3 regions of the Methylobacterium sp. J-043 genome follow, and region 2 is predicted to be linked to each of the others. Evidence: predicted binding sites of a transcription regulator. Region 2 holds the regulator's gene; each other region holds the start of a gene.
What was found. The regulator LexA, encoded in region 2, represses DNA repair genes until DNA is damaged. The targets are predictions, from matches to a motif close to TGTTCNNNNTGTGTTCNG.
Positions count from the first base shown of each region.

Region 1: a site for LexA is predicted at 8,882-8,899, ahead of dnaE (DNA polymerase III subunit alpha). Genes of this name have one in related genera too.
Region 3: a site for LexA is predicted at 3,539-3,556, ahead of recA (recombinase RecA). Genes of this name have one in related genera too.

Region 1 covers NZ_JAKSYB010000049.1:25,873-36,239, reverse strand. Annotated here, with positions in the region: gene parC (DNA topoisomerase IV subunit A) at 1-1,867, opposite strand, end outside; gene recO (DNA repair protein RecO) at 1,989-2,729, opposite strand; gene MKK50_RS13335 (hypothetical protein) at 2,860-3,252, shown strand; gene MKK50_RS13330 (gamma-glutamylcyclotransferase) at 3,297-3,998, shown strand; gene MKK50_RS13325 (lytic murein transglycosylase) at 4,068-4,853, opposite strand; gene dnaE (DNA polymerase III subunit alpha) at 5,094-8,615, opposite strand; gene MKK50_RS13315 (metal ABC transporter permease) at 9,178-10,065, opposite strand; gene aztA (zinc ABC transporter ATP-binding protein AztA) at 10,062-10,367, opposite strand, start outside.
Region 2 covers NZ_JAKSYB010000058.1:409,647-420,013, reverse strand. Annotated here, with positions in the region: gene lpxA (acyl-ACP--UDP-N-acetylglucosamine O-acyltransferase) at 1-193, shown strand, start outside; gene MKK50_RS17255 (LpxI family protein) at 205-1,053, shown strand; gene lpxB (lipid-A-disaccharide synthase) at 1,050-2,210, shown strand; gene MKK50_RS17245 (YaiI/YqxD family protein) at 2,207-2,686, shown strand; gene gltA (citrate synthase) at 2,731-4,020, opposite strand; gene gltX (glutamate--tRNA ligase) at 4,497-5,921, opposite strand; gene MKK50_RS17230 (ComEC/Rec2 family competence protein) at 6,093-8,351, shown strand; gene lexA (transcriptional repressor LexA) at 8,345-9,067, opposite strand; gene MKK50_RS17220 (DUF1236 domain-containing protein) at 9,233-10,090, opposite strand.
Region 3 covers NZ_JAKSYB010000065.1:166,143-176,509, reverse strand. Annotated here, with positions in the region: gene flhB (flagellar biosynthesis protein FlhB) at 1-426, shown strand, start outside; gene cckA (cell cycle histidine kinase CckA) at 585-3,296, shown strand; gene recA (recombinase RecA) at 3,639-4,718, shown strand; gene MKK50_RS21985 (glutathione S-transferase family protein) at 4,800-5,402, opposite strand; gene MKK50_RS21980 (helix-turn-helix transcriptional regulator) at 5,477-6,196, shown strand; gene alaS (alanine--tRNA ligase) at 6,290-8,965, shown strand; gene MKK50_RS21970 (zinc-binding metallopeptidase family protein) at 9,146-10,210, shown strand; gene MKK50_RS21965 (YqgE/AlgH family protein) at 10,349-10,367, opposite strand, start outside.

The sequences.
Region 1 (10,367 bases), on a different contig from region 2:
GGGCGATGAAGCCGCGCCCGTCCGAGCCGGCGACGAGCAGCTTACTCTCCGGCTTGTAGGGCAAGGCCGCGACGATCTCGGTGCCATCGTCGAGATCGACCATCAGCCGCACCGGATCGCCGAAGCCGCGCCCGCCGGGCAGCTTCGAGGCTTCCAGAGTGAAGACCTTGCCGTTCGAGGCGAGCAGCAGGATTTTTGCTGTGGTCTCACTAAGGAAAGAGACCTTCAGGCTGTCGTCGCCTTTGAAGGTCACTGCCGACAGGTCGGCGACGTGCCCCTTGAGCGCGCGGATCCAGCCCTTCTCGGACAGGATCACCGTGATTGGCTCGCGCTCGACCATGGCGGCGGTGAAGTCGATCCCGGCGGTATCGGGCGGATTTTCCAGAGTGGTGCGGCGGCGGCCCAGCTTGGTCTCGGGCCCGAACGTCTTCTTCACCGCGCGGATCTGCTTGGTGATCTCCGTCCACTGAAGCTTCTCGGAGGCCAGCAATCCCTCGATCCCCTCCTTCTCCGCGGTCAGCGCCTCGAACTCGCGCTTCAGCTCCATCTCTTCGAGCTTGCGCAGGGAGCGCAGGCGGGTGTCGAGGATCGCGTTGGCCTGGACCTCGGTGAGTTCGAACCGGGCCATCAGCGCGGCCTTCGGCTCGTCCTCCTCGCGGATGATGCGGATCACCTCGTCGAGGTCGAGATAGACGATGAGCAGGCCGCCGAGGATTTCGAGGCGGCGCTCGATCTGGCCGAGGCGGTAGCTCGACCGGCGCTGGAGCACGACGCGGCGGTGATCGACCCATTCGCGCAGGCATTCGGCGAGACCGATGACGCGGGGCACGACGCCGCCGACGAGCACGTTGAGGTTCAGCGGAATCCGCGATTCCAGCTCGGAGAGCCGGAACAGCGATTCCATCAGCATCACCGGATCGACCGAGCGCGAGCGCGGCTCCAGCACGACGCGCACATCCTCCGCCGATTCGTCGCGCACGTCGGCGAGCAGCGGCAGTTTCTTCTCCTGAAGCAGGTCGGCGAGCTTTTCGATCAGCCGCGCCTTCGGCACGCCGTAGGGAATCTCGGTGACGACGATGTTCCAGGTGCCGCGGCCGAGATCCTCCTTGGCCCAGCGGGCCCGCACGCGAAAACCCCCGCGACCGGTGCGGTAGGCCTCGCGGATGGTCTCGGGCGTATCGATCAGGATGCCGCCGGTGGGGAAGTCCGGCCCCTGCACGAAGGTGCAGAGCTGCTCGGAGGTCGCCTCGCGGTTCTGGATCAGGTAGAGCGCCGCGTCGCAGAGTTCGGCGGCGTTGTGCGGGGGGATCGAGGTCGCCATGCCGACCGCGATGCCCTGGCTGCCGTTGGCGAGCAGGTTCGGGAAGGCCGCCGGTAGGACGATCGGCTCCTCCTTCTCGCCGTTGTAGGAGGCGCGGAAATCGACCGTGTCCTCGTCGATCCCGTCGAGCAGCAGGCGGGCGACTTCCGTGAGCCGCGCCTCGGTGTAGCGGTAGGCCGCCGGACCGTCGCCGTCGATGTTGCCGAAGTTCCCCTGGCCATCGACCAGCGGGTAGCGCTGGGCGAAGTCCTGGGAGAGGCGCACCAGCGCGTCGTAAATCGCTTGGTCGCCGTGCGGGTGGAAGTCACCCATCACGTCGCCGACGATCTTCGCGCACTTCTTGAACGCCGAGGTGGGGTCGAGCCGCAGGAGGCGCATGCCGTAGAGGATGCGCCGGTGCACCGGCTTCAGGCCGTCGCGGGCATCGGGCAGCGCGCGCTGCATGATCGTGGAGAGCGCATAGGCATAGTAGCGCTCCTCCAGCGCCGTCTTCAGCTCGACGCTCTCGATGCCGTCGCTCGGCGGCGGCAGGACGGGCTGGCCCATCACTCACTCCACATCGTCAGTTCAGTCCGGACGCCGACCCTGCGTCGACGTCCGCCACCGCTCCCCGTCCCGACGGGGTACGGCGCCTCTCGAAATGCGCCGGAACATAACACGAACACAGTCAACTCTGGCCAGTGCCGAGTGCGACGAATCGTGCGCGTTCCTCCGGCGTCGCCTGTGCCCGCGGGCGCCAGACATGCTGTTCGAGGAAATACCCCGTCAAGGTAAACCCCTCCCGAACGTCATGCACGTCGGGTGTGCGCCAGCCGCTGCCGGGCTGGTCGCGGTCGCGCAGGAAGGGCGGCAGAGCCAGCAGGCGGTCACGATAGGGCTCGCCCGCCGAGGCGCTGACCGCGCGCCCGCTCTTCGGGGACACGTAGACCAGGGCGTCGTTGGCGCCCGTGGCCGCGCAATGCGACAGGTCGAGGCCGAAGCCGAGCCCCGCGAGCAGCGCCAGTTCGAACCGCACCATCAGCGCGGGGGCGATCTCGGGATCGTCGAGATGAGTGAGCAGGATCTGCGCCGCCGCGTAGAGCGCCGGATGCGGGTCGCGTTCGGGCAGAAGCCGCAGCAGCGCCGAGAGATGCGTGACCCCGTAGAGCGCGAGGCCCGAATCCATCAGCCGCGAGGCGTTCAGGGTCAGCGGCTCGACCACGTAGGAGCCGAGCGCCCCGTCGAGCCGCGCCCGCCATGTCGCGCGGAGCGTGTTGCCGGGCTGGAGCATCGGCTGCATCCGCCGCGAGCGCCCGCCATGGACGAGCCCAAGATGGCGCCCGTGCTCCGGCGTCATCAGTTCGAGCACGACCCCGGTCTCGCCGTGCTTGCGCAGGCCGATCACCAGGCCATCGTCGATCCATTGCATGGGAGACAGATAGTCGCTTTTTCGCTGCATGGGAGCATGGTGAGCGGGAGGCCTGTCCCTTACGGACGATTGCCCCGTTTCGCGCCCTGCTCGAAACCGCTACGCTTTTCCCGCAACGGGAGATTTGGCGATGGTCGGGCGGCGCGGCGGGGTGATGCTGGCGATAGCCTTCGCGGTCGGCGGCTGCACCGCGACCGCCGCTCCGCCCCCGCCGTCGGCCTCCACCGGCACGGTCCGCGAGCGGATCGCCGCGTTGGCGCGCAATCAGGTCGCGTTCGGTTCGGTCTCACTGATCCCGGTGCGGTTCGCGCATAGCCGGATCGCCGGCCCGTTCGAGGATGGCGGGCGCCAGCTTTACTGCATCTCGACCCGGATGAGCGGACGCACCTTCGGCAAGCCGGAACGGCCCAAGCTGGTGGTGCGGGAGGAGGCCGGGGCGCTCACCGTCCTGCGGGACGAGGAGGAGACCTGCGAGGGGCATCGCAGCGAGCCGTTTTCGGAGCTGGACACGCCGGGGGGCTGAAGGGGGTTGCGCACGCGCGCCCAAAAATGGTCCGTTCCGGCCCGATGGCCTCTCGTTCCCTGTCGCTCTCCCTCGACCTCATCGCCCGTGCCCATCCCGAGACCGTCCCGGACGATGAGACCGCGCTGACGCTGCTCTCCGACGCCGACCTCGCGCCCGAACTCGCGGAGATGCTGACCCGTCGCGCCGCACCCGAGGGCGGGCTATGGGTGTTCGCCTATGGCTCGCTGCTGTGGAACCCGGAATTCGCCTTTACCGAGCAGCGGCTCGGCACCCTGCGGGGCTGGCATCGCCGGTTCTGCCTGTTGCAGCGGCGGTTTCGCGGCACGCCGGAGAATCCGGGCTTGGTGCTGGGGCTCGACCGGGGCGGGATCTGCCGCGGCGTCGCCTTCCGCCTGGACGAGGCCGACCCGCATGGCATCCTGATGCCGGTCTGGCGGCGGGAGATGAAGGGCAAGGGCTACGAGGGCCGCTGGGTCACCGTCGAGACGGAGACCGGGCCGGTCACGGCGCTGACCTTCATGGTGAACCGGCAGAGCGACCGCTACACCGGCCGCCTCTCCGACACCGAGATCGCGGACAAGATCGCCGCGGCCTGCGGCCATCTGGGCCCGAGCGCCGAGTATCTGTTCCGCACCGTGGAAGCCTGCGCCCGGCTCGGCATCTACGACCGTCACCTGTGGTCGCTCCAGGCGCTCGTGGCCGAGCGCCTGCGGGCGAGGCGGACAGTCTGCCCGCCGAAGTGATCCAGGGCGCGACCTTTCCGGAAAGGGCCGCGCCGTGGACGGCTTCGCTCCGCTCGCAGTGACGGAAGATTACTGCCCGTCGATCCGGGCGCCGAGGAGCGCGATGGCGCGCTGGTAGACGCCGGCGGCGTTCCAGCCCTGGATCGCGGCGAAGTTCGGCTCGCCGGGCTGGTAGCCCGCGCCGCGCTGCCAGCCGTGACCCTTCAGGAAGTTGGCGGTGGAGTTCAGTGCGACCGGCGCGCTGTCGAGGCTGCCGCCGACGCCGTAGGTCAGGACGTTCTTCGGCAGGAACTGGGTGTGGCCGACCTCGCCGTGGGCCGCACCGCGGGTGGCGGAGGTGAGCACGCCGCTGTCGACGAGCTTGAGCGCTGCGTAGAGCTGATCGGTGAAGTAGGCCGAGCGGCGGCAATCGTAGGCCAGCGTCGCCACCGCCGAGAGAGTGTTGACGTTGCCCTTCACCGCGCCGAAGCCGGTCTCCATGCCCCAGATCGCCAGAAGCGGGCCCGGCGGCACGCCGTAGCGCTGCTCGATCGAGGCGAAGAGCGCCGCGTTCTGAGCCTTGAGGGTGCGCCCGCGGGAGACGATGACGTTGCCGCCGCGCTTGGCCAGAAACTGGTCGAGGGAGAGCTTGAAGCTCTTCTGGCCGCGATCGGCCGAGATGGTCGCGGTGGAGTAGGAGGTGTTGGCGAGCGCCGCGAGGGAGGCCGGGCTCGCCCGGCCCTTGGCCTCGGCGGCGAACTCGTCCTTCCAGGCCTCGAAGCCGGCGGCGCTGTTGCCGCACTGCGCCGCCTGCGCCGTGCCGGCCAGCCCCATCAGGGCGGCAACCGCCACCAGTCTCAAACCGTGTCCGGTCATCCCACACTCCATCAGGCGGCGGCCACACGCGGCGCCGCGGCAATCACAGGGCTTCGGCCGCACGCGGAGCCGGGTGTGTTCCACCCACGGGAACGCACGCCCGGCATCGCATGCTTGGCCGAACCATACCTTGGCAGAATCACCGAGCTGTGGCGGCGGTGAGGCACGAAAGGTGCTGCAACGCCACTATCTTGCAGACGTGATCGGATTGGTTACCGGCGGATGAAGGGGGCGGCCCGCTCAGTTCACCTCGACCTGAACCACCCCCGGCACGGCGCGCAGCGCACCCGCGACCTGCGGGGTCGCCTGATAGCGGTCCTTCAGGCGCACCTCGACCTCGCGCTCGCCGCCGTCGAGGATGAGGATCAGCGAGACCTCGCCCTCGCCGCGCAGGGTCAGGCGCTGCTGCACCGAACTCAAGGCGCGGTCGTCGCGCAGGAAGATGCGCATGCCCTTCTGGTGGCGGGCGGCGGCCTGATCGAGCGGCTCGGCGGTGGTGATGCGGGCGCGCACGTCCTCACCCTCCAGGTTGGCCTGGATCGTCAGCACCAGCGGCCGGCCGGGTTCGAGGATGTCGCGGTACTGGTTGAGCCCCTCGGAGAAGATGATCGCCTCGAAATGCCCGGTCTGGTCCGAGAGGATGACGATGCCGAGCTTGTTGCCGCTCTTGGTGCGCCGCTCCGAGCGGTCGAGCACCGAGGCGGCGATGCGGCCCACGCTGGCCGTGCCCGCCCGCACCCCCCGGCAGAAATCGGCCCAGGACTGGACCCGCAGCTTTTCGAGGATCGGTCCGTACTCGTCGAGCGGATGGCCCGAGAGGAAGAAGCCGATGGCGTCGCATTCGCGCTTCAGCTTGTCGGTGTGGGTCCAGAACTCGTGGGCTGGGATGCGCAACGCCACATCCACCGAGGCGACGCCGCCGAACATGTCGGTGATGCCGGAGGTCTCGGCCTCGGCCGCGCCCTGGGCCATCTTCATCATCGGCTCGACCGCGGCCCAGGCCCGCGCCCGGTCCGGCTCGATGCAATCCAGCGCCCCGGCTGCGATCAGGTTCTCCAGCGTGCGCTTGTTGACGTGGCGCGGGTTCAAGCGCCGGGCGAAACAGGCGAGGTCCTTGAACGGTGTGTCGCCGCGGGCGGCGACGATCGATTCCACCGCAGCGCGGCCGACGCCCTTGATCGCGGCGAGCGCGTAGAGGATGCGCCCCTTATCCACGTCGAACACCACGCCGGAGGTGTTCACCGAGGGCGGCTCGACGGTGATCTTCAGGCGCTGCGCGTCCTGGCGGAATTCAGCGAGCTTGTCGGTGTTGTCGATGTCGAGCGTCATGGCCGCGGCCAGGAACTCGACCGGATGGTTCGCCTTGAGATAGGCGGTCTGGTAGGTCACCAGCGCGTAGGCCGCCGCGTGGGACTTGTTGAAGCCGTAATCCGCGAACTTCGCGAGCAGGTCGAAGATCTCGTTGGCCTTCGCCTGCGCGATTCCGCTGTCGAGGCAGCCCTTCACGAAGCGGTCGCGCTGGGCGTCCATCTCCGCCTTGATCTTCTTGCCCATGGCGCGGCGGAGCATGTCGGCCTCGCCCAGGGTGTAGCCGGCCAGAACCTTGGCGACCTCCATCACCTGCTCTTGGTAGACGATGATCCCGAAGGTCTCCTTCAGGATCGGCTCCAGCATCGGGTGCGAGTACCAAGAGGCCTCGTTGCCGGCGTCGCGCCCGAGCTTGCGCTCGCAATAGACCGGGATGTTGGCCATCGGGCCCGGCCGGTAGAGCGCCACCAGGGCGATGATGTCCTCCAGGCGGTCGGCCTGCATCTCGCAGAGCGCCTTGCGCATGCCGGCGGATTCCACCTGGAACACCGCAACGGTCTCGCCGCGCCCCATCGGCTCGTAAGTCTTTTTGTCATCCAGGGGGATCTGGGCGAGATCGACCTCGATGCCGCGCTGCTTCAAGAGGTCGGTGCAGCACCGCAGCATCGTCAGGGTCTTGAGGCCGAGGAAGTCGAACTTCACCAAGCCGGCTTGCTCGACCCACTTCATGTTGAACTGGGTCACCCGCATGCCCGTCTTCGGGTCTCGATAGAGCGGCACCAGCTCTTCGAGGGGCCGGTCGCCGATCACCACGCCGGCGGCGTGGGTCGAGGCGTGGCGGTGCAGGCCTTCGAGCTTCTTCGAGATCTCGACGAGGCGGGCGACGATCGGCTCCTCCTCGATCGCCTGCTGGAGCTTCGGCTCGCCCTCGATCGCCTGGGCCAGGGTCACGGGGTTGGCCGGGTTCTGCGGCACGAGCTTGGTCAGCTTGTCGACCTGCCCGTAGGGCATTTCCAGCACGCGGCCGACGTCGCGCAGCACGCCGCGGGCGAGCAGCGTACCGAAGGTGATGATCTGCCCGACCTGCCGCTCGCCGTAGCGCTGCTGCACGTAGCGGATCACCCGCTCGCGGCCCTCGACGCAGAAGTCGATGTCGAAGTCCGGCATCGAGACGCGCTCAGGATTGAGGAAGCGCTCGAACAGCAGGCCGAACCGAAGCGGATCGAGATCGGTGATGAGGAGCGACCACGCCACCAGGGAGCCCGCGCCCGAGCCGCGGCCGGGTCCGACGGGGATGTCGTGGTCCTTGGCCCACTTGATGAAGTCCGAGACGATCAGGAAGTAGCCCGGGAACTTCATCTTGACGATGACGTCGAGCTCAAACTTCAGCCGCGCGCGGTAATCCTCCTCGGAAAAACCCGGCGCGGTGCCGTGCTGCTTCAAGCGCAGCTCCAGACCGGCCTCGGCCTGACGGCACAACTCGGTCGGCTCGTCGGCGGCCACCGCCTGAACCGGCGCCTCGGCGGCCTCGGCCAGCACCTCGGCCATGGGCGGGGCCTCGCCCGCGGCGACGCTGGCGAAGTTCGGCAGGATGGGTTTGCGGGTGCGCGCCCGGACGGCGCAGCGCATGGCGATCTCGACGGAGGCCGCGAGCGCGTCCGGCAGATCGCGGAACAGCTCCATCATCGCGGCGCGCGTGGTGAAGGCGTGGCGCGGGGTGAGCCGGCGACGGCGCTCGTCGGAGACGAGGCGGCCCTCGGCGATGGCGAGCAGCGCGTCGTGGGCGTCGTAATCGCCGGGCTTGGCGAAGAACGGCTCGTTGGTCGCGACGATGCCGAGGCCGTTCGTGTCGGCGAGCCGCAGCAATTCGCGCTCGACCGCGCGTTCGTCGTCGAGGCCGTGGCGCTGGATCTCGACGTAGAGGCGCTCCTCGCCGAACGCCCCCTTCAGGATTTCCAGGCGGCGCGCGGCCTGATCGGCGCGGCCGGCGCGCAGGCTGGTGTCGAGCGGCCCCGTGAGCCCGCCGGTCAGGCCGATCAGGCCCTCGACGTTGCCCTCGAGTGCCGACACGGCGAGGTTGGGCGCGGCGCCGAGCGGACCGTCGAAATGGGCCCGGCTGCCGAGCCGCAGGAGGTTGCCGTAGCCGGTCTCGTCCTGGGCGAGCAGTACGATGTTGGCGCAGCCGGCCTGCGGCATCCGCGCCATCGGGTCCGGCGCCTCGAAGCAGACCGTGAGCTGGAGGCCGGCGATCGGCTGGATTCCGGCCTTGGCGGCGTATTCGGAGAATTCCAGCGCCCCGAACAGGTTGTTAGTGTCGGTGAGCGCGAGCGCGGGCTGCCGGTCGGCCGCGGCCGCCTTGACGAGATCGCCCGCCTTCACGCCGCCTTCGAGCAGCGAGTAGGACGAGTGGACATGGAGGTGGACGAAGCCGACCTCCTTCAGCACGCGCGTCATGAGGACTCGTTTCGACCAGCCAAGCTCCGGGTCGGGCAGGATCCGGAGTCCACTCCTAAGGGTCGATTAAAGCGCTAACGAACCGACGGCTTGGCACAATGGCTTCAAGGTTGCCGATAGTAAGGCGCATCAATTTACGCCTCCTCGCTGAGCCTCAAAGGATCCCCTGCTAAGCGGCTGTACCGATTGGAGATGTCGTGGGTTTTACTGCAGGATTTGACTGTTTCGAGTTCGGAAAATATTCCTGTGCATGAACTGCGGCCTCCGAGAACGAAATAGGATCGCTTAATGGATCGGCGCCAAGGCTACCGCCCAGAGCGCGACCGCTCCGAAGAGCAGGCCAAAGGCGGTGAACTCGACGAGGCTGGTGAAGAGCACACGCTTGGTCATCGCTTTCACTCCCTGTTGATGGAGTGATCTTTGTTCCTGTTTTGTTCTGTGTAAAGCCTCGGGACCGAACGACGCGATGGAATGGTGAACGATGTGTTGCCGGCGCCACGGTGGCCATCGGCGAATGGGCCCTTCAGGCGCCCTCACGCATCGGTTCGCTGCGCGATTCGCCTCACGCCTCCAAGTGACGCCGCCGTACGAGGCGGTGGAGCAGGCCGCCACGGGGGCCGACCAGCATCGAGACGAGGTAGAGCGCGCCCGCTGCCAGCACGATCGCCGGCCCGGTCGGGAGCCGGATGCCGGCATGGTAGGAGACGAGCAGACCGGTCACGCTGGAGAGCATCGAGACCAGCATCGCCACGGGGATCAGGCCCGACAGGTCGGCGGCCCAGAACCGGGCGGTGATCGCCGGCAGCAGCATCAGGCCGACCGCCAGCAGCGTGCCGAGCGCCTGGAACCCGCCGACGAGGTTGACCACCACCAGCGCGAGGAAGGCCGAGTGCACAGGGCCGCCGGCGCGGCTGACGGTGCGCAGGAACAGCGGATCGACGCACTCGATCACCAGCGGGCGGTAGAGCAGGGCGAGCGCGACCAGCGTGAGGCTACTGATACCGCCGAGCAGCGTGAGCGCGTCGTCGTCGAGCGCCAGCACGGTGCCGAAAAGGATGTGCAGCAGATCGACCTGCGAGCCGCGTAGCGACACGAGGAACACCCCGCCCGCCAGCGAGATCAGGTAGAAGGCGGCCAGACTCGCATCCTCCTTCAGCACGGTCGAGCGGGTGACGAGCCCGGCGGCCAAAGCCACCGCGAGTCCGGCCACGAGCCCGCCCAGCGTCATCGCCGGCAGCGACAGCCCGGCGACGAGGAAACCCGCGGCGGCGCCGGGCAGGATGGCGTGGCTCATCGCCTCGCTCATCAGGCTCATCCGGCGCAGCATCAGGAAGACGCCGAGCGGCGGCGCCGACAGCGACAGGGCGAGGCACCCGGCGAGCGCCCGGCGCATGAAGCCGAACTCGACGAAGGGGCCGATCAGGAAATCAAGCAGATCGGCAAGCGTCACGAGACGGCCCCGTGATGCGCGCGGCCATGGTCGTGATCATGATGGCCGTGCTCGTGATCATGATGGCCGTGCTCGTGATGATCGTGGCTGTGGCTGTGCCCCGGAGCCTGCGACTCCGCGGAGCCGCCGTGCTCCGTCCCATGATGCGCCTCGTGCGCGTCATGCTCGTGTGCGTCATGGCGGCAGATCGCGGCCGCCTCGTCCCAGGCTTCCGATAGGCGCAGCGCCCGGGCCAGCACCGGCGGCGTCAGCACCTCGCGCGTCGGCCCCCAGGCGATGGGACGGCGGGCCAGAACGAGGGT
Region 2 (10,367 bases):
GCGCGAGGACATTCACATCCTGCGCCGGGCCTACCGTCTGCTCTTCGCCCAGGAGGGCACGCTGATGGAGCGCGTCGAGGACGTGGCCGCCGAGTTCGACACCCATCCGGCGATCCACGAGATCCTCGCCTTCATTCGCGCGGGCGGCAAGCGCTCGATCTGCACGCCCCGTCCCGTCTCCGCAGCGGCCTGAGGGCCTAAAGAATGGTCGATCCCGCCCGGCCCCTCGCCCTGGTGGCCGGCGCGGGCCGCTTGCCGGAATTGGTCGCCGCCTCCCTCGAGCGGGCCCGCCGGCCGTTCCGCGTGCTCGCCGTGCGCGGCTTCACCGAGCGGGCGATGCGGCGGCGCGCCGATGCGGTGGTCGATCTCCTCGACATCCCCGGCACCCTGCGCATCCTCAAGGAGTGGGCGCCTGCCGCGGTCGTACCGGCCGGCGGCGTCGCCCGCCCGAGTCCGGCCGCGCTGCTCAACGCGGCCCACGCGGTGCGCAACCGCGATATTCTCAAGAGTCTTGCTGGTGGTGATGACCGGCTGCTGCGGGCCGTGCTCTTGCTCCTCGAAGAGAACGGGCACCGGGTGCTCGGCGTCCACGAGGTCGCGCCCGATCTGCTCGGTCGGCTCGGTCGGCTCGGCCGGGCGGAGCCTGATTCCGCTGCCGCCCTTTCGATCGCCACGGGCCGCGCCATGCTCGGCGCCCTGAGCCCCTTCGATGTGGGGCAGGCGGCCGTGGTGGCGGGCGAGCGCGTCATCGCCGTCGAGGGGCCCGAGGGCACCGACCGCATGCTTGCCCGCGCCCGCGCGCTCAACCGCAAGCCCCTTGGTCGTGGTACGCCCGCGAAGGGGACGGTGCTCGTCAAACTGCCGAAACTCGGCCAGGATCTGCGCATCGACCTGCCGGCGATCGGCCCGCGCACCGTGCGCCGCGCGGCGGAAGCGGGATGTGCCGGCATCGCTATCGGCGCCGGCCATACCCTGGTGATCGATTGCGAGGCGACGGTTGCGGCGGCGGATGCGGCGGGTCTGTTCCTGATCGGCGTGGAGGTCACCCCATGACGCATCGGCGGATCTGGCTCGTCGCGGGTGAGGATTCCGGCGACCAGCTCGGCGCCAAGCTGATCCGGGCGCTGCGGGCGCTCGCGCCCACGCCCCTTACGCTCGGCGGCGTCGGCGGCGAGGCGATGGAGGCGGAGGGCTTGTCCTCACTCTTTCCCATCGATGATGTGGCGGTGATGGGCTACCTTCCCGTTCTCGCCCGCGCCCGCACCCTGCTGCAGCGTATCCGCGAGACGGTGGACGACGTCGTGGCGGGCCGGCCCGACGTGCTCGTCATCATCGACAGCCCCGGCTTCACCCATGCGGTGGCGACCCGCGTGCGCAAGCGCCTGCCGGATCTGCCGATCGTCGATTACGTGTCGCCCAGCGTCTGGGCGTGGCGGCCCTGGCGGGCCAAGGGCATGGTGCCCTTCATCGACCACGTGCTCGCCCTCCTCCCCTTCGAGCCGGACGCGCATCGCCGCCTCGGCGGGCCGCCCTGCTCCTATGTCGGCCACCCGTTGATCGAGCGTCTGGCCGAGCTGCGTCCCTCCGCCGACGAGGCAGCGATCCGCGAAGGCCGCCCGCCGGTCCTCGCCGTCCTGCCGGGCTCGCGCCGCTCGGAGATCGAGCGGCTGATGCCGGTCTTCGGACAGGCGACGGCCGAACTCAGCCGACGGGTCGGTCCCTTCGAGATCGAGCTGCCGGCGGTGAGCCGTCACCGCGCCCTGATCGAGCGGCTCGCCGCCGCGTGGGAGCGGCATCCGCGGATCGTCCACGGAGAGGCCGGCAAGTACGCGACCTTCCGCCGGGCGCGGGCCGCGCTCGCGGCCTCCGGCACCGTGACCCTTGAACTCGCGCTCGCCGGCGTGCCGATGGTGGTGGCCTACAAGGTGTCGCGGGTCGAGGAAGTCATCGCCCGGCGCCTGATCCAGGTGCCGACGATCGTGCTCCCGAATCTAATCCTGTCCGAGAACGCCATGCCGGAGTTCGTGCAGGCCGATTGCACGCCGCAGCGGCTCGCCGAGACGCTGGCCCCGCTCCTTGCTGGCGGCCCGGCCCGGCGGACGCAGCTCGACGCGCTGGCCCGCATCGACGGCCGGATGCGGCTGCCCGGCGACGAGGAGCCGAGCCGGGCGGCGGCCCGGATCGTGCTGGAGGCGCGGCGGGCAGCATGAGCACGGAAGTACCCCCGAGGATCGCGATCTACGTCGATGCCGACGCCTGCCCGGTGAAGGATGAGGTGTACCGCGTTGCCGGGCGCTACGGCCTGCACGTGTTCGTCGTCTCGAACAGCTTCCTGAACCTGCCGCGCGAGCCCTGGATCGAACGCGTCGTCGTCGGAGACAAGTTCGATGCGGCCGACGATTGGATCGCCGAGCGCGTGGGCCCCGGCTCTGTCGTGATCACGGCGGACGTGCCGCTGGCGAGCCGCTGCGTGAAGGCCGGCGCGGTCGCGCTCGCGCCGAATGGCAAGGCGTTCACGGAATCATCGGTTGGTCTCGCGCTCGCCACCCGCAACCTGATGCAGGACCTGCGCGAAGCCGGGGCGATCACCGGCGGTCCGAGGCCGTTCTCACCGAAGGACCGCTCGGCCTTCCTCGGCGCGCTGGATCGCGTGGTCATGCGCCTGAAGCGCGATCTCAAGCTTTGACATCGAGCGCCTCCGGACCGCGGGGTCCGGAGGCGCTCTTCAGCTCAGCTCCGCTGGCCGATCGGCGTGTAGTCGCGGCGATCCGGGCCGATATAAAGCTGGCGCGGGCGGCCGATCTTCTGGGACGGATCCTCGATCATCTCGGCCCACTGCGCGATCCAGCCGACGGTGCGGGCGAGCGCGAACAGCACGGTGAACATCGAGGTCGGGAAGCCGAGCGCCTTGAGGGTGATACCCGAGTAGAAGTCGATGTTCGGGTAGAGCTTCTTCTCGATGAAGTACTCGTCCTCGAGGGCGATCTTCTCGAGCTGGACGGCGACCTCCAGCAGGTCGTCCTTGATCCCGAGTTCGTTCAGGACCTCGTGGGTCGTCTTCTGCATGATGCGCGCGCGCGGGTCGTAGTTCTTGTAGACCCGGTGGCCGAAGCCCATCAGGCGGAAGGGATCGTTCTTGTCCTTCGCCTTGGCGACGTACTTCTGCACGTTCTCGGGATGCCCGATCTCCATGAGCATCTTGAGCGCCGCCTCGTTGGCGCCGCCATGGGCCGGGCCCCACAGGCAGGCGATGCCGGCCGCGATGCAGGCGAACGGGTTCGCGCCCGAGGAGCCGGCGAGACGCACCGTCGAGGTCGAGGCGTTCTGCTCGTGGTCGGCGTGCAGGATGAAGATCTTGTCCAGCGCTCGGGCGTAGATCGGGTTGACGACGTATTCCTCGCACGGCACCGCGAAGCACATCCGCAGGAAATTCGAGGTATAGTCGAGATCGTTCTTTGGATACACGAAGGGCTGGCCGATCGTGTACTTGTAGGCCATCGCCGCGAGTGTCGGCATCTTCGCGATCATGCGAAGCGAGGCGATCATCCGCTGGGACTCGTCCGAGATGTCGGTCGAGTCGTGGTAGAAGGCCGAGAGCGCACCGACGCAGGCCACCATCACCGCCATCGGGTGGGCGTCGCGGCGGAAGCCCTGGAAGAAGCGGTTCATCTGGTCGTGCACCATGGTGTGGCGCGTGACCCGGTAGTCGAAATCCGCCTTCTGGGCCGAGCTGGGAAGCTCGCCGAACAGCATCAGGTAGGCGGTTTCGAGGAAGTCGCCGTTCTCGGCGAGCTGTTCGATCGGGTAGCCGCGATAGAGCAGCACGCCCTCGTCGCCGTCGATGTAGGTGATCTTCGATTCGCAGGAGGCGGTCGAGGTGAAGCCCGGATCGAAGGTGAACTTGCCGGTCTGGGCGTAGAGCTTGCCGATATCGACGACGTCGGGACCGATCGTTCCGGTCTTGATGGGCAATTCGACGTTCTTGTCGCCCACGATGATGGTGCTGGCGGAAGCGCTCATGGGATCGCGGACCCTTTCTTGCGACGGGAACAGCACGGGACCGGAGGCCAATGCCGCCCGCTCCGTTGTGGCGCCGCAGCAGAGCACTGCACCCGCTCACTGAGGCACCGGGTTAGCGGATCGGTCGGCGCCCAGCAACGGTGGGCCGCTCCCGGCCTCTTCGCATATGCGAAAAACAGGCCGCATCTGTTACTGCACGAGAGGGATGAAATCTCATCCGACCGGTTCCCGCGCGCAGCTCTTGGTCACTCAGAGCGCTCTGTCAGAGTGAAGATGACGCCGAAATACGCGTGCGAGCAAGATCTTCCGGCCCTCGACCGGACGATGGGCCGCCGGCAAAAGTTGGGGCTGTCATTTGCGCCGGATTGTCATTCATGGTGCCACGAAGCCCAGAGGGTGCGGATATCGCGACGCGACGCATCGGCTCGGCCGATGCGTCGCGGGGGCTATGCGTTTATCCGTCGCGTGGCCGGCCTTCAGGCCGGCAAGCGATCCCGGAGGCGGGCGAGTGCCTCGTCGCGGCCGAGCACGGCCAGGACGTCGAAGACCGGCGGCGAGGTGGCGCGCCCCGTCAGCGCCGCCCGCAGGGGCTGGGCGACTTGGCCAAGCTTGACTCCCTGACCGTCCGCGAACTGGCGAACCGCAGCCTCGGTCGTCGCTGCGTTCCATTCCGGGAGGGCTTCGAGCGCCGGCAGGAGCGCGCGCAGCCGCTCGGGCGCTTCGCCCGCGAGCAAGGCTTCGGCCTTGGCGTCGAGAGCGAGCGGGCGCGGGGCGTAGAGGTAGTAGGCGCTGTCGAGGAGTTCGACGAGGGTCTTGGCGCGCTCCTTCAAGCCGGGCATCGCTGACAGGAGTTTTTCGCGCAGATCCGGCGTCAGCTTGGTCGGCAGGCCCCGCTCGGGGCCACGGGCCGGCAGGATCGCGTCGATCGCATCCACCAGCACCGAATCGTCGCTGCCGCGGATGTAGAGACCGTTGAGGCTTTCAAGCTTGGTGAAGTCGAACCGCGCCGCCGAGCGGCCGATCGCCTTCAGGTCGAAGGCGGCGATCATCTCCTCCGTGGAGAACACTTCCTGATCGCCGTGGCTCCAGCCGAGCCGCACGAGGTAGTTGCGCAGCGCCGCCGGGAGGTAGCCGCGGTCGCGATACTCCTCGACGCCGAGCGCACCGTGGCGCTTCGACAGCTTGGCGCCGTCCGCCCCGTGGATGAGCGGGATATGCGCCATCGCCGGCACGTCCCAGCCGAGCGCCCGGTAGATCTGGCTCTGGCGGGCAGCGTTGGTGAGGTGGTCGTCGCCGCGGATCACTTGGCTGACGCCCATGTCGTGGTCGTCCACCACGACGGCGAGCATGTAGGTCGGCGTGCCGTCGGAGCGCAGCAGCACGAGGTCGTCGAGGTCTCGGTTGGCCCAGGTCACGCGGCCCTGCACAGCGTCCTCGACCACGGTCTCACCGTCGCTCGGCGCGCGCAGGCGGATCACCGGCTTCACGCCCGCGGGCGCCTCGGACGGATCGCGGTCACGCCAGCGGCCATCGTAGCGCGGGGCACGGCCCTCGGCGCGGGCGGTCTCGCGCATCTGCACGAGTTCTTCGGCGGTGGCGTAGCAGTGATAGGCGTTGCCCGAGGCGAGCAGGCTCTCGGCGACCTCGCGGTGCCGCTCGGCGCGGGCGAACTGGTAGATCACCTCCCCGTCCCAATCGAGGCCGAGCCAGCGCATCCCGTCGAGGATCGCGTCGATCGCACCTTGCGTCGATCGCTCCCGGTCGGTGTCCTCGATGCGCAGCAGCATCCGCCCGCCGAAGCGGCGGGCGTAGAGCCAATTGAACAGAGCCGTGCGCGCTCCCCCGATATGCAGGAAGCCCGTAGGTGAGGGCGCAAAGCGCGTGACGACCGGTGACGACATCGGCTGCTGGGAGGCTTCTTCTTGAAAAAGTGCGGGATGGCGCGCGTGCGGCCGCGGCCGGTCTCTGCGGGCGTGTAGCACGAGCGAGCGGATGCGTTAAGAATCCGTCACGATTGCCCGCCGCGCGGGCATCGCAGGTCTCAGAGCGCGGCGGGGGACGGCAGGGGGCGCATGGCAGGGGGCAGCGGCAGGGCGATGCGCGGGGCCGTTCCGGCCCTCCTCGCCGGCCGCGTTCCCGCCCCCGCACAGCTCTGGCAGGCCACTCTCGACGGTCTGCGCGGCAGCATCGCCCGCGATGCCGAGCAGCGGCGGCTGTTCCCCTGGCTCGCCGTCGCCTTCGGGGCCGGCATTCTCGTCTTCTTTACGGCGACCGATGGAGAGCCATCGCTGGCTGCGCCGCTGATCGCAGCGGGGCTCTGCCTTGCGGTGACGCGGTTTCTGCGGGCGCGTCCGGTGGCGCTCGCGCTGATGCTCGGCCTAGCTGCCGTCTTCCTCGGCTTCGCCGCGGGCGTCTGGCGCGTCGCTTCCGTGGCGGGGCCTGTGCTCACCCGCGTCACCATCGCGCCGCTCGTCGGCTTGGTCGAAGGGCTGGATGAGCGCGAGGGCGGCGCCCGGCTGATCGTGCGTGTCGAGCGATTCGGCGATCTCGATGCGGAGCGCCGTCCGCGCCGGGTGCGGGTCTCCTTCCGTGCCGCGCAGGCGGTGCGGCCGGGGGACGCCATCCGCGCCACCGCCCGTCTCCTACCGCCGCCGGAGGCGGTGCGGCCGGGCGGCTACGACTTTGCGCGCGACGCCTACTTTCGCGGAATCGGTGCCGTGGGCTCGCTGGTCGGCAAGATCGAGGTCGGCCCCCCGGCCGAGCCGCTGGCCCCGTCGCTGCGGTTGACCGCCGCCATCGACGCGGCCCGCAACGCCTTCACCCGCCGCATCACCGACGCGATCGGCGGACAGGCCGGCGCGGTGGCGGCGGCTCTCGTCACCGGAAAGCGCGGGCTGATCTCCAACGAGACCAACGACGTGCTGCGGGCGGCGGGAATTTATCACGTCGTTTCGATCTCCGGGCTCCACATGGTGCTCGCGGCCGGCGTCGTATTCTGGCTGGTGCGGGCCGGGCTCGCCCTGGTGCCGGTGCTCGCCCTCGCCTGGCCCATCAAGAAGATCGCGGCGGGTACGGCGATGCTGGGCGTGACCGCCTACTGCGCCTTCTCGGGTTGGGATGTCGCCGCCGAGCGGGCACTGATCATGACGCTGGTGATGCTCGGCGCGATCCTCGTCGACCGCCCGGCGCTCAGCCTGCGCAACCTCGCCCTCGCGGCGATCCTGGCGCTCGCCCGCGAACCGGAGGCGCTGCTGGGCCCGAGTTTTCAGATGTCGTTCGGCGCGGTGGCCGGCCTCATCGCCTGCGCGCCGCTCATCGACGGGCGGGTCTTACGAACCGACAGCTCGTCCCGGATCGCGCGGGCCGCCTCATGGGTGGCGAAGGCGGTGGTCGGAACGTTTGCCACGACGCTGGTGGCGCAGCTCGCCACCGCGCCGTTCGCGACCTACCACTTCCAGACCGTGCAGCCCTTCGGCCTCGTCGGCAACGCGCTGACCCTGCCGCTCGTCTCGCTCGCGGTGATGCCCGCGGCGGTACTCGGCATGCTGGCCTATCCCTTCGCCCTCGACCGTCCGGTCTGGTGGCTGATGGGGCTTGCGGTGCGCGGCATGCTCGAGATCTCCGCCTGGATCGCGGGGTTTGGGCAGGCCACCGTCGTGCTGCCGGCCTTCGGGACGGGTGCGCTGATGCTGCTCGCCGTCGCCCTGCTGCTGGCAACACTCCCCGTATCGCGGCTGCGTCTCCTCGCCCTCATACCGGCCGGGCTTGGAATCGCCCTCGCCGCGAGCCCGATCCGGTACGACATCTATATCGATCGGGATGGGGCGGGCGCTGCGGTCCGCGGCAAGGACGGCCGCCTCGTAGTCCTCGGACGCCCGCCCGGCTTCGTACTCGAACAATGGTTGAAGGCCGACGGTGACGGGCGCCGTCCGGAGGCCGCAACCGGCGCCGCCGGTCCGCGCTGCGACCGGATCGGCTGCACCCTCACGGCGGTGGACGGCCGTGCCGTCGCCCTCGTCACCGACAAGCGCGCCTTCGCCGAGGATTGCGCCCGGGCCGACATCCTCATCAGCCGCTTGCGTGCCCCGCCTGGCTGTGCCGCGCCGCTGATCGCCGACCGGGCATTTCTGGCGGCGCGGGGGGCCACAGCGATCCGCCTTGGAACAGCAGGGCCTGACATCGTCACCGCGCGAGGGGCCGATCGGCTGCAGCCCTGGCAGCCCCGTCCTTCCGGCACGACAACGCCGGCAGCCCTGTCGGACTCCCAACCTTTCAACGATCCGAGTGCGGCGGATCCGTCAGACCCGCCGCACGCCGAGAACCCTCAGTAACGGCGCACGAGGCTCACGAGCTTGCCCTGGATGCGCACTCGGTCGGGACCGAGCACGCGGGTCTCGTAGGCCGGGTTGGCGGCTTCCAGCGCGATCGACGAACCGCGGCGGCGCAAGCGCTTGAGCGTCGCCTCCTCGTCGTCGATCAGCGCGACGATGATTTCGCCGTTGTTGGCGGTCTCCTGCTTGTGGATCACCACGAGATCGCCATCGAGGATGCCGGCCTCGATCATCGAATCGCCGCGCACTTCCAACGCGTAGTGTTCGCCGCCCGCCAGGAAGTCGGGGGACATCGAAATCGAATGGCTCTGGCTCTCGATCGCCGAGATCGGCACACCGGCAGCGATCCGGCCCATCACTGGCACCATCACCGACTGGCCCTTGCCGTCATGGGCCTGAAGCATGGCAGGCTTCGGCGCGGCAGGCTTGGCCGAAAGGCCGCCCTCGACCACGCTCGGCGTGAAGCGTCGCGGCTCGGACGATGCGGGCTTGGCCGCCGGCATATCGGGCATGCGCAGGATCTCGATCGCCCGAGCCCGGTTCGGCAGACGGCGGAGGAAGCCGCGCTCTTCCAGCGCCATGATCAGGCGGTGGATGCCGGACTTGGATTTCAGGTCGAGCGCGTCCTTCATTTCGTCGAATGACGGCGGAACACCGCTCTCCTGCATCCTCTGCTGGATGAACTGGAGCAGTTCGAGTTGCTTGCGGGTCAGCATGCGGCACCTGCTGTCGAGCGCGGGCCGAGGGCGCCGCAGAATCGTTGAAAACAAAGCACGAACAGCCTAGACGTTCCTCTCCTGTTCCGCAAGCATACCTCGGGAAGCGAAAGAGGCGGCGGAGCTGTCGCCCCGCCGCCTCTCCTGTCGTACCGTGCAGCCGGATCAGGCCGGGATCACGTCGACGATCTCGTAGGTGTCAGGATCGATGATGACGATGTCGTCCCCGACGAGAATGAATTGCAGGCCGCGATAGGCCGGCACCACCGAGAGAATCGCCGGGGGTAGCGGGTGCAGCGAGACCGAGCGCGGGATTGCCGTGCCGACGCGGACGGCGAAGTTGACATTCGTGACGGCGCGAACGCTGGAACGGGTGATCGACTGGCGGAACTCGCCGCGTTGCGTCGAGCTCAGGTTCTTCGAAGCGCCCCGCGCCTCGGTGGCGGCCCCACGACCACCTCGCTCGCCGGCACCGCCGCGTTCACCCGCCGCATCCCGCCCGCCGCGCTCGCCGGCCCCATCTCGGCCGTCACGCCCGCCGCGCTCGCCCGGCCCGTCTCGTCCGTCCCGTCCGCCGCGCTCGCCTGCGCCGCCGCGGTCGGTCTGCCCGGACTCGCGGTTGCCGCGCTCGCTCGGCTGTTCGGCACGGGCCGGGCCACCTTCGCGCCCGCCACGGCTACCCGGCTCTCCACTCTCGCCGGCGCGCGACGCGCCACCGGGTGCCCCGCCGCTCTCGCCGCCACGGGTCCCACCGACATCGGCGGCCCCACGGGCACCGCCTGCGCCGCCGGCCTCGCCCGCGCCGCCCCGTGCTCCGCCGGCCGCACCGCCACCGGCGCCGCCAGCGCCGCCAGCGCCTCCACCGGCACCGCCTGCGCCCATCCCGGCACCTCCTGCGCCAGCACCACCGCCCCCGGCCCCCCCGGCCCCAACACCGCCGCCGCCGCCGCCTTGAGCGAGTGCGGTTGCCGCGCCCAACATCAGGATCGCCGCCGTCGCCGTGCTGCGAAAGAGTTTCGTCATGTTCCGTCCCTGTTTCTTCTCAGCGACCGACTTGGTGCCGAAGCCGGGGACGCAACGGCAACCCTCGCAAAACCGTTCCCGGAATAAGCTCTCCAGCTTGTTCTTCGGGAAAACCGTGGGGTTGCACGAATGGATACGCTTGAGTCTTTCGGCGTCCGAAAGTCAGGCTGTCATGTGCTTGGGAAGACTGAGACGGGGGAACCGCGCTTGAGCTGACCCTCGTGCCGCCCGGGCCTCTCTCCCCCCGCACTGGGAAGGCCGAGGCACGGTAGCCGAC
Region 3 (10,367 bases), on a different contig from region 2:
CGGAATCGCTGGCACAAGCGCCTGCGCATGACCAAGGAGGAGATGAAGCAGGAGCACAAGGAGAGCGAGGGCAGCCCCGAGGTGAAAGCCCGGATCCGGCAATTGCGCCAAGCGCGCGTGAAGAAGCGGATGATGGCCGCCGTGCCCACCGCGACCGTGGTGGTGACGAACCCGACCCATTTCGCCGTGGCCCTGCGCTACGAAGCCGGCATGGCGGCACCGATCTGCGTCGCCAAGGGCGTCGACTCGCTGGCGCTGCGCATCCGCGCCGTCGCCGCCGATCACGACGTGCCGGTGATGGAGAACCCGCCGCTCGCCCGCGCCCTCCACGCCACGGTCGAAGTCGATGCCGAGATTCCCGCCGAGCACTATCGCGCAGTTGCGGAGGTCATCGGTTTCGTGCTTCGCCTTCGCCGAGCCGCCTGAGGCTCGATCCGCTTCCGCATGGGACGGCGAAGTCGTTCAGGCGCCACGGTTTATGCACCATTGTCCGGCAATGCTCCGGCAAAAGGCGCGGCATTCGACGACCCACAGGGCTCGCAGCAGCCATGTGCCGTCCATGTGCGAGGGATGGGTAGGGCCTGATGGCTGAGGTCAGCGGACCAGCGGTGCCGGCGTCCGGTTCGATCGATCGTTCGGAACGGCCCGGCCGGGTCGGCCTGCTGCTGATGCTGGCGGGCCTGCTCGTCGGCGCGGCGGTGGGATTGTCCTTCGTCGCCAACGAGCAGGCGCAGCCGCTCATTCTCGCGCTGCTGGCGCTGCTGGCGATGGCGGGCGTGTTCTTCCTGTTCGCCCTGGCGATCGGCGCGCTTCAGCTCGCCGGCCCGGCCTCGCGCGACGACATCACCCGCGCCATCGTCGATGCCGCCCCCGAGGGTAAGCTCGTCGTCGAGGACAACGGGCGGATGATCTACGCCAACGAGGCCTATATGCGCCTTGCCGGCGGCGACAGCTTCTCGAATCTCCGCTCCATCGAGCGGATCTTCGTCGGCGCACCGGAAGTCTCGGAGGCGGTCTACCGGCTCGCCCAGGCCTCCCGCGACGACCGCGCCTATGCCGAAGAGATCCGGATGTCGCCGCCGCCCGGCGGCGCGCCGGACCGCGACTTCGCGTGGTACCGCATCGCGGTGCGGCCGATCCCGCGCCACCGCGGCTCCGCCGCGCTCTGGACCGTGAGCGACATCACCCACGAGCGCGAGCGCCAGGAGAACGTCTTCCAGGAACTCCAGCACGCGATCGACTATCTCGACCACGCGCCGGCCGGCTTCCTGTCGATCGATGCCGGCGGCTCGATCGTCTACATGAACGCGACGCTCGCCTCCTGGCTCGGCTACGACCTCGCCACCGTCGGCTCCGGCGGGCTGAAGCTCCTCGAGATCGCACCGGGCGCGGACATGCTCACCGCCTCACCGGGCCTGCCCGGCGAGGTGCGCACCGACCGCTACGACATCGACCTGCGCCGCCGCAACGGGCAGCCGCTGCCGACGCGCCTCTACCACCGCGTCGCCTACGGTCAGGACGGAGCGCCCGGCCCCTCGCGCACCTTCGTGCTCAACCGATCCGCCGGATCGGATGCCGACGAGCCGCAGCGCGCGGCCGAAGTGCGGCTCGCCCGCTTCCTCAACAACAGCCCGATCGCCATCGCCACCCTGGACCGGGACGGCCGGGTGATCCGTGCCAACACCTCGTTCGTGCGCCTGTTCGCCGGCATGCCGCGCCAGCCAGCGGCGGAGGCCGGCCGCGACGCGCCCGATCCGCTGATGCGCGACGCGGTGCTGGAGCGCGACCGTGGCGTCATCGAGGGCGCGTTGGCGCGGGCCGCCAACGGCTTCGGCGGCCTGGATCCGATTGAGGTCGGCCTGTCCGGGCCGGGTGATCGCTCGGCCCGGGTCTGGATGAGCCCGGCGGATTCCGACGGGACGCCGAACCCCGATGCCGAGGCGCAGGCCGGCAGCGATGGCGACCGCGAGCGGGTGATCCTCTACGCGCTCGACACGACGGCCCAGCGCCAGCTCGAACAGCAGGTCGCCCAGACCCAGAAGATGGACACCGTGGGCCAGCTCGCCGGCGGCATCGCCCACGACTTCAACAACGTCCTCCAGGCGATCATCGGCTACTCGGACCTCCTGCTCGCGAGCCACCGGCCGACCGACCACGCCTTCCAAGACATCATGCAGATCAAGCAGAACGCGAACCGGGCCGCATCCCTGGTGCGCCAACTGCTCGCCTTCTCCCGCCGCCAGACCCTGCGGCCCGAGGTGATGGATGTCGGCGAGGCACTCTCCGACCTGACGCTCCTGTTGAAGCGCCTGCTCGGCGAGCGCGTGCAGCTCGATTTCCGCCACGGCCGCGAGATCTGGCCGATCAAGGCCGACGTGAACCAGTTCGAGCAGGTAATCGTGAACCTCGCGGTCAACGCCCGCGACGCGATGCCGGGCGGCGGCAGCCTGACGATCCGCACCGCCAATTGCCCCGTCGATGGCGAGCGCCCGGTCGGCATCCCGGCGGGCGATCACGTCATGATCGAGGTGACCGATACCGGCGAAGGCATCCCGCCGGAGGTACGCCAGAAGATCTTCGAGCCGTTCTTCACGACCAAGGAGATCGGCAAGGGCACCGGGCTCGGGCTCTCGACGGTGTTCGGCATCGTCAACCAGTCCGGCGGGGCGATCGACGTGCAGTCGATCGTGGGCGAAGGCACCACCTTCCGCATCTACCTGCCGCGCCACGAGCCCGGCATCGAAGCCCTGCCCGAGCCGCTGCCGCCGCCGCGATTGGCCTCCGGATCGACGAAAGTCAGCGCTTCCGAGCCGAACTCCGCGTCCGGTGACGATGCCGAGGCGGGATCGGCCGAATCGAGCACGGAGTCCGGCTCTCCCGCTGCCCGTCCCCCTGAGCCGCCACCGAAGCCCGCGGCGGACCATACCGGCCAGGGCACCGTCCTGCTCGTCGAGGACGAGGATCCGGTCCGCGCGGTCAATTCCCGGGCGTTGTCCGCCCGGGGCTACACCGTGTTGGAGGCGGCCTCCGGCATCGAGGCGCTGCGCCTGATCGAGGAGCATGCCGACGGCATCGACGTGGTGGTCTCCGACGTCGTGATGCCGGAGATGGACGGGCCAACCCTGCTGCGCGAGCTGCGCAAGCACATGCCCGATTTGAAGGTGATCTTCGTCTCCGGCTATGCCGAGGACGCCTTCCGCAAGAACCTGCCCGAGGGCGAGGCCTTCAACTTCCTGCCCAAGCCCTTCAGCCTGAAGCAGCTCGTCGAGACGGTGAAGCAAACGATGGCGAGCTGAACGCGCCCGAGGGGAGCGTACGACATCCGATCAACTCCTTCGGGATATCGGATGTCGGTATCCATCGAGGCGGCTTGGCGCGCGGCTCGCGCGAGAGGGGGGATCCGCCTCCAAGTTCGGTCAGAGCGACATCGGCACAAGGACGGTCAGCATCCTTCGCCGTCGCAGGGAATCTCGACCGGCGGCTTCGCTTCCACATTCTGTTCTTTCCGGCGCAAACCGCGACGTCGGGCTTGCGCATTGAGAACAAAACAAGTACGAAATCCATCAGCTCCGGCGGATTGAGCGCCGTGCCCCTCCCATGCATAAGGAAGCCTTGCGATGGCCCAGCCTGCGCTGAAGATGGTGGATTCCTCGACAATGGCAGCAGCCGACAAGGACAAGTCCAAGGCGATCGAGGCTGCGCTGACGCAGATCGAGCGTGCCTTCGGCAAAGGCTCGATCATGCGCCTTGGCAAGAACGACAAGGTGCAGGAGGTCGAGACCATCTCCACGGGTTCGCTCGGCCTCGACATCGCGCTCGGCGTCGGCGGCCTGCCGCGTGGCCGGGTGGTCGAGATCTACGGCCCTGAATCCTCGGGCAAGACGACGCTCGCGCTCCACACCATCGCCGAGGCTCAGAAGAAGGGCGGCGTCTGCGCCTTCGTCGATGCGGAGCACGCCCTCGACCCGGTCTATGCGCGCAAGCTCGGCGTCAACCTCGACGACCTGCTGATCTCGCAGCCCGATACCGGAGAGCAGGCGCTCGAAATCACCGACACGCTGGTGCGCTCCGGCGCCATCGACGTGCTGGTGGTCGACTCGGTCGCCGCGCTGACGCCGCGCGCCGAGATCGAGGGCGAGATGGGCGAGAGCCAGCCGGGCCTCCAGGCCCGCCTGATGAGCCAGGCCCTGCGCAAGCTGACCGGTTCGATCTCGCGCTCGAACTGCATGGTGATCTTCATCAACCAGATCCGCATGAAGATCGGCGTGATGTACGGAAGCCCGGAAACCACCACGGGCGGCAATGCGCTGAAGTTCTACGCTTCGGTGCGCCTCGATATCCGCCGCGTCTCGACCCTGAAGGATCGCGACGAGGCCATCGGCAATCAGGTCCGCGTCAAGGTCGTCAAGAACAAGGTCGCGCCGCCCTTCAAGCAGGTCGAGTTCGACATCATGTTCGGCGAGGGCGTGTCGAAGGTCGGCGAGCTGATCGACCTCGGCGTGAAGGCCGGCATCGTCGAGAAGGCGGGCGCGTGGTTCTCGTATGACAGTCAGCGCCTCGGCCAGGGTCGCGAGAACTCCAAGGGCTTCCTGCGCGACAACCCCGACATCGCCAACAAGATCGAAGCCTCGATCCGCCAGAACTCGGGCCTCGTCGCCGATCGGATCCTCGAGACCGCCAAACCGACCGCCGACGATCTCGACGAGGGAGAGGCTTAAAACAGCGCCTCACGTCACGATCTGAAAAAGAAAGCCCGCCGCGAGCGATCGCGGCGGGCTTTCTTTTGCGAAGGCGAGCGGTCAGGCCGCCGCGTGCCTCGCATCGAACGCGGCCGCGAAACGGGCGCCGGGCCGGTCCGTGCAGCGATCGACCCAGGCATCGATGGCCGGCTCGCCGGGCTTTCCGAACCAGGCGTAGGGTGAGTGCAGAAGGAGGTCGGCGGCACTGAAGTGATCGCCGAGCAGGAAGGGCCTGTCCGTCAGCGCCTCGGCGAGCCGTGCCTTGATGTCGGCGCTCGTGCGGAAGGTACGGGCAATGGCGGGATGATCAAGACCGATGGCCTCCAGCGTCAGGACCGGCTCGACGACGCCGGCGTACCACGCGAGCCAGCCGAGATAGGCGCCGCGCTGCGGGTGGCCGGCGGGGATACCCAGACCGGGTTTCGGAAACAGCTCGGCCAAAAGCTGGATGATCGCGCTCGACTCCCGCACCAGAACGCCGTCGTGGTCGAGGAGCGGCACCTTGCCTTCGGGGTGAGGGTTGCGCCCGTCGCGCCCGCCCGAGCCGTCCATGCGCGGTATCGTGACGACTTCGATCCGCACGGCGTCGAGCGCGTCGAGTTCCTTGAGGAGCGCGACGATGCGGGTCGAGCGGCTCTGCGGGGCGTGGAACAGCGTGATCATCGGTGGCCTCTGGCTGGCGGGTGAGCAAGCGAGGGTGTAGCCCAGGGCACCTGCCAGTTTCCGTCAGTTGGGCGATGGCGCGAACCGATCGACTGTTCCGGCTACTGCATGCGATGCGCGTCCTGCCCTCTCCGGTCACCGCAGCGCGGCTGGCCGAAGAAACCGGCGTGTCGCTGCGCTCCCTCTATCGCGACATCGACAGCCTGCGCGCCGCCGGCGCCCAGATCGATGGCGAGCGCGGCTACGGATACCGTCTGATCGAGGACGTTGCCCTTCCACCGCAAACCTTCGATCGGACGGAGATCGAGGCGCTGGTTCTCGGCCTTGCCGAGGTCCGCCAGATGGGGGACCCCGCCCTGGCCCAGGCCGCCGCTTCGGCGCTGGCGAAGGTCGCCGCCACCCTGCCCGACCGATCCGAACAGCACCTGCTCCACGCAGTCTCGCAGGTTCGCCGCTTCGAGGCCCGTTTCCCCAAGATCCCCGACATGGAGACGATCCGGGCCGGGTGCTGGCGGGAGGAAGCTCTTGCGCTGCGCTACGCGGACAAGGACGGCGCGGTCACCGAGCGGCAGATCCTGCCGCTCTCCGTCGTCTACCTCGACAGCAAGATGACCCTGCTGGCGTGGTGTTGCCTGCGCGAGGCGTTCCGCATGTTCCGGCTGGACCGCATCGAAGCGGTGCGGATGGCGGGCACGAGCTTCCGCCCGCGGCGGGTCACGCTTCTGCGCAGCTATCTCGCCGAACTCGCGGGCCGCCACGAACTGCGCGCTGAGCAACGTACTGAGCCGACGTGACTCGCACAGCTTGGACCCGTATGAGGGCGCGAGAATGCCGCCGCGCTGTCCGCAGCCGGCTCCCCGACGCGACATGATTTTCGAGCCTATCCGATGAGCGGCGTCAACGAGATCCGATCGAGCTTCCTGGACTACTTCCGGGATGCCGGGCACGCGGTGGTGCCCTCGTCCTCGCTCGTGCCGAAGAACGACCCGACGCTGATGTTCACGAACGCCGGCATGGTGCAGTTCAAGAACGTCTTCACGGGCGTCGAGAAGCGCCCCTACGTCAAGGCGACCTCCTCGCAGAAATGCGTCCGCGCCGGCGGCAAGCACAACGATCTCGACAATGTCGGCTACACCGCCCGGCACCACACCTTCTTCGAGATGCTCGGCAATTTCTCCTTCGGCGACTACTTCAAGGCCGATGCGATCGAGCTGGCTTGGACGCTGATCACCAAGGAGTTCGGCCTTTCGGCCGAAAAGCTACTCGTCACCGTCTACGCGGACGACGACGAGGCGGCGGGGCTGTGGCGGAAGATCGCCGGCTTCTCGGACGAGAAGATCATCCGCATCGGCACCTCCGACAACTTCTGGCAGATGGGCGATACCGGCCCCTGCGGCCCGTGCTCGGAAATCTTCATCGACCAGGGCCCGGCGCTGGCGGGCGGACCGCCCGGTTCTCCGGACGAGGATGGCGACCGCTTCCTCGAATTCTGGAACCTCGTGTTCATGCAGTACGAGCAGGTCGAGCCGGGGGTTCGCAATCCCCTGCCCCGACCCTCGATCGATACCGGCATGGGCCTGGAGCGGATGGCCGCGATCCTCCAGGGCGTCCACTCGAACTACGACACCGACCTGTTCCGTGCACTGATCGATGCGGTGGCCCACGCCGTGTCGCGGGCGCCGGAGCCGTCGACGCGCGCCTCCTACCGCGTCATCGCCGACCATCTGCGCTCGACCTCGTTCCTGATCGCCGACGGCGTGCTGCCCTCGAACGAGGGCCGCGGCTACGTGCTGCGCCGGATCATGCGGCGCGCCATGCGCCATCTCGAACTGCTCGGCGCCCGCGATCCGGTCATGTACCGGCTGGTGCCGACCCTGATGCGCGAGATGGGACAGGCCTTCCCCGAACTCGCCCGTAGCGAGGCGCTGATCTCCGAGACCCTCCGGCTGGAGGAAGGCCGTTTCCGCAAGACCCTGGAGCGCGGCCTCGCCATCCTCGACACCGAGACCCGCGATCTCGGGGCCGGCCAGAATCTGTCGGGCGAGACGGCTTTCACGCTCTACGACACCTACGGCTTCCCGCTCGACCTGACGCAGGACGCCCTGAAGGCGCGCGGCATCGGCGTCGACACGCAAGCCTTCGACGCGGCGATGCAGCGCCAGAAGCAGGCGGCGCGGGCCGCGTGGCAGGGCTCCGGCGAGGCCGCGACCGAGACGGTCTGGTTCGGCATCAAGGAGTGCACCGGCGCCACCGAATTTCTGGGATATGAGACCGAGGCCGCCGAAGCCGTCGTCGGCGCGCTGCTGCGCGACGGCGCGGAGGTCGAAACACTGAAGGCGGGCGAGAACGGCATCGTCGTCGCCAACCAGACGCCGTTCTACGGCGGGTCCGGCGGTCAGGTCGGTGATACCGGCACGATCTCCGGGACCGGCCTCCGGGCGCGCGTCACGGGTACGGAAAAGAAGCTCGGCGACCTGTTCGTGCATCACGTCACGGTCGAGGACGGCGCGCTCGCCGTCGGCGCAGCGATCGAGATGAAGGTCGATCACGCACGCCGTGCCGCGATCCGCGCCAACCACTCGGCCACCCATCTCCTCCATGAAGCCTTGCGCCAGGTGCTCGGCGACCACGTCGCGCAGAAGGGCTCGCTCGTCGCGCCCGAGCGCCTGCGCTTCGACATCAGCCATCCCAAGCCCATCGACGAGGCGGAGCTTGCCCGCGTCGAGGAGATCGCCAACGCGGTCCTGCTCCAGAACGCGCCGGTGGTCACGAAGCTGATGGCCGTGGACGAGGCGATCGAGTCGGGCGCCCGTGCGCTCTTCGGCGAGAAATACGGCGACGAGGTCCGCGTCGTCTCCATGGGCCGGCCCGTGGACGATGACGGCCGCGAGGTCGAAGGCCGACTACCGAACTTCTCGATCGAGCTGTGCGGCGGCACCCATGTCTCGCAGCTCGGCGAAATCGGCCAGATCACCGTTCTCGGCGAGAGTGCGGTCGGTGCTGGCGTGCGCCGGATCGAGGCGATGACCGGCACCGCCGCCCGTCGCCACCGCGCCACCGAGAGCCGTACGCTGAGCCAGCTCGCCGGGCTGCTCAAGGCGCCGGTCGCGGACGTGCCGGAGCGTCTCTCCACGCTGATCGAGGAACGTCGCCGGTTGGAGAAGGAACTGGCGGATGCACGCAAGAAGATCGCCATGGGCGGCGCGTCGGGCGGCGGCGACGAGGCCCGTGAGATCAACGGCGTGAAGTTGATGGCCCGTGTGGTCGAGGGCGTCGAGATGCGGGACCTGAAAGGTCTCGCCGACGAGGGCAAGAGCCGCCTCGGCTCCGGAATCGTCGCCCTCGTGGGCGTTGCCGCGGATGGCAAGGCCGGTCTCGTGGTCGGCGTCACCGAGGATCTGACCGAGCGCTACGACGCGGTCGGCTTGGTGCGCGCCGGTGCCGGCCATCTCGGCGGCAAGGGCGGCGGCGGACGGCGCGACATGGCCCAGGCCGGCGGCCCGGACGGCGCCGGTGCGGACGCCGCGATCGCCGCGATCGCGGAGGCGTTGGCCGCGGGCTGACCGGCCTTCGCCGACGCGGCGGACGGGGGCCAAGAAAAACCTTGGCGCTCACGGAACGGTGAGCGGGTTCGCGGCTTGGTTGGCCGCCACTTCCCGCCGCTTCCGAGCCTTGTGCCCGGCACGTCCCGTTCCCCGGTTCCCCGCTGGATCCGGAACAGGGCGTCAACGTCCCGTGAGCCGATGAAACTCTTTCGCTGTCAGTCCTGCGACAACGTCCTTTATTTCGAAAACCGCTCCTGCGGGCGCTGCGGCCATCGGCTTGCCTACCTGCCGCAGCTCGGCCGCATCTCGGCGCTCGAGCCGGCGGGCGACAATAACGCGTGGACGCCGCTCGCTGTGCCGGATCGCCCGAGCTTCTTCTGCACCAACGCCGCGCACGACACCTGCAACTGGATGGTGCCGCCGGGGACGACCGACGCCTTCTGCCTCGCCTGCCGCCATAACGGCACCGTGCCGGATGTGAACGACCCGGTGAATCTCGAGCGCTGGCGCGAGATGGAGCATGCCAAGCACCGGCTGTTCTACACTCTGCTGCGCTGGAACCTGCCGCTGAAGACCCGCGCCGAGGATCCCGAGCACGGACTGATCTTCAACTTCCTGGCCGACTCGCCGGATTCGAGCGGCCCCAACGTGATGACCGGCCACGAGAACGGCATCATCACCATCGCCCTGGTGGAGGCCGACCCGGCCGAGCGTGAGAAACGCCGCACAGCGATGGGCGAACCCTACCGGACGCTGCTGGGCCATTTCCGCCACGAGGTCGGCCACCATTACTGGGACATCCTCGTGCGTGACGCCGGCAAGCTGGAGCCGTGCCGAGCGGTTTTCGGTGACGATTCGCAGGATTACGGCGCCGCTCTCCAGCGCCACTACGATCAGGGTCCGCCGCCGAACTGGCAGGAGACTTTCGTCTCGGCTTACGCCACCACCCATCCGTGGGAAGACTTCGCCGAGACCTGGGCGCACTACCTCCACATCGTCGATACGCTGGAGATGGCGAGCGCCTTCGGCCTGCAGGTGAAGCCCAAGGCTGATGTCGAGGGCGAACTCGCCACACGGGTGGATTTCGACCCCTACGCAGCCGAGACGGTGGAGCAGATCATCGATGCGTGGCTGCCCTTCGTCTTCGCGATGAACAGCGTCAGCCGCGCCATGGGCGAGGGCGACCTCTACCCCTTCGTACTCGGCCCGGCCGTGGTGACGAAGCTCGGCTTCATCCACAACCTCGTGCACGGCCGCGTCTAGAGCATCGTCCCGAAAGGTGGTTGCCGGCCTTCGGAAAAGGCGATGCAAAACAAAAGGCTAGAGCATCGTCCTGGATCAGGCATCCAGGACGATGCTCTGGAAACGCCTCCCAACGATCGCCGACGGGCGGGCCCCGCGTCAGGCCCGTCCGGCTTCC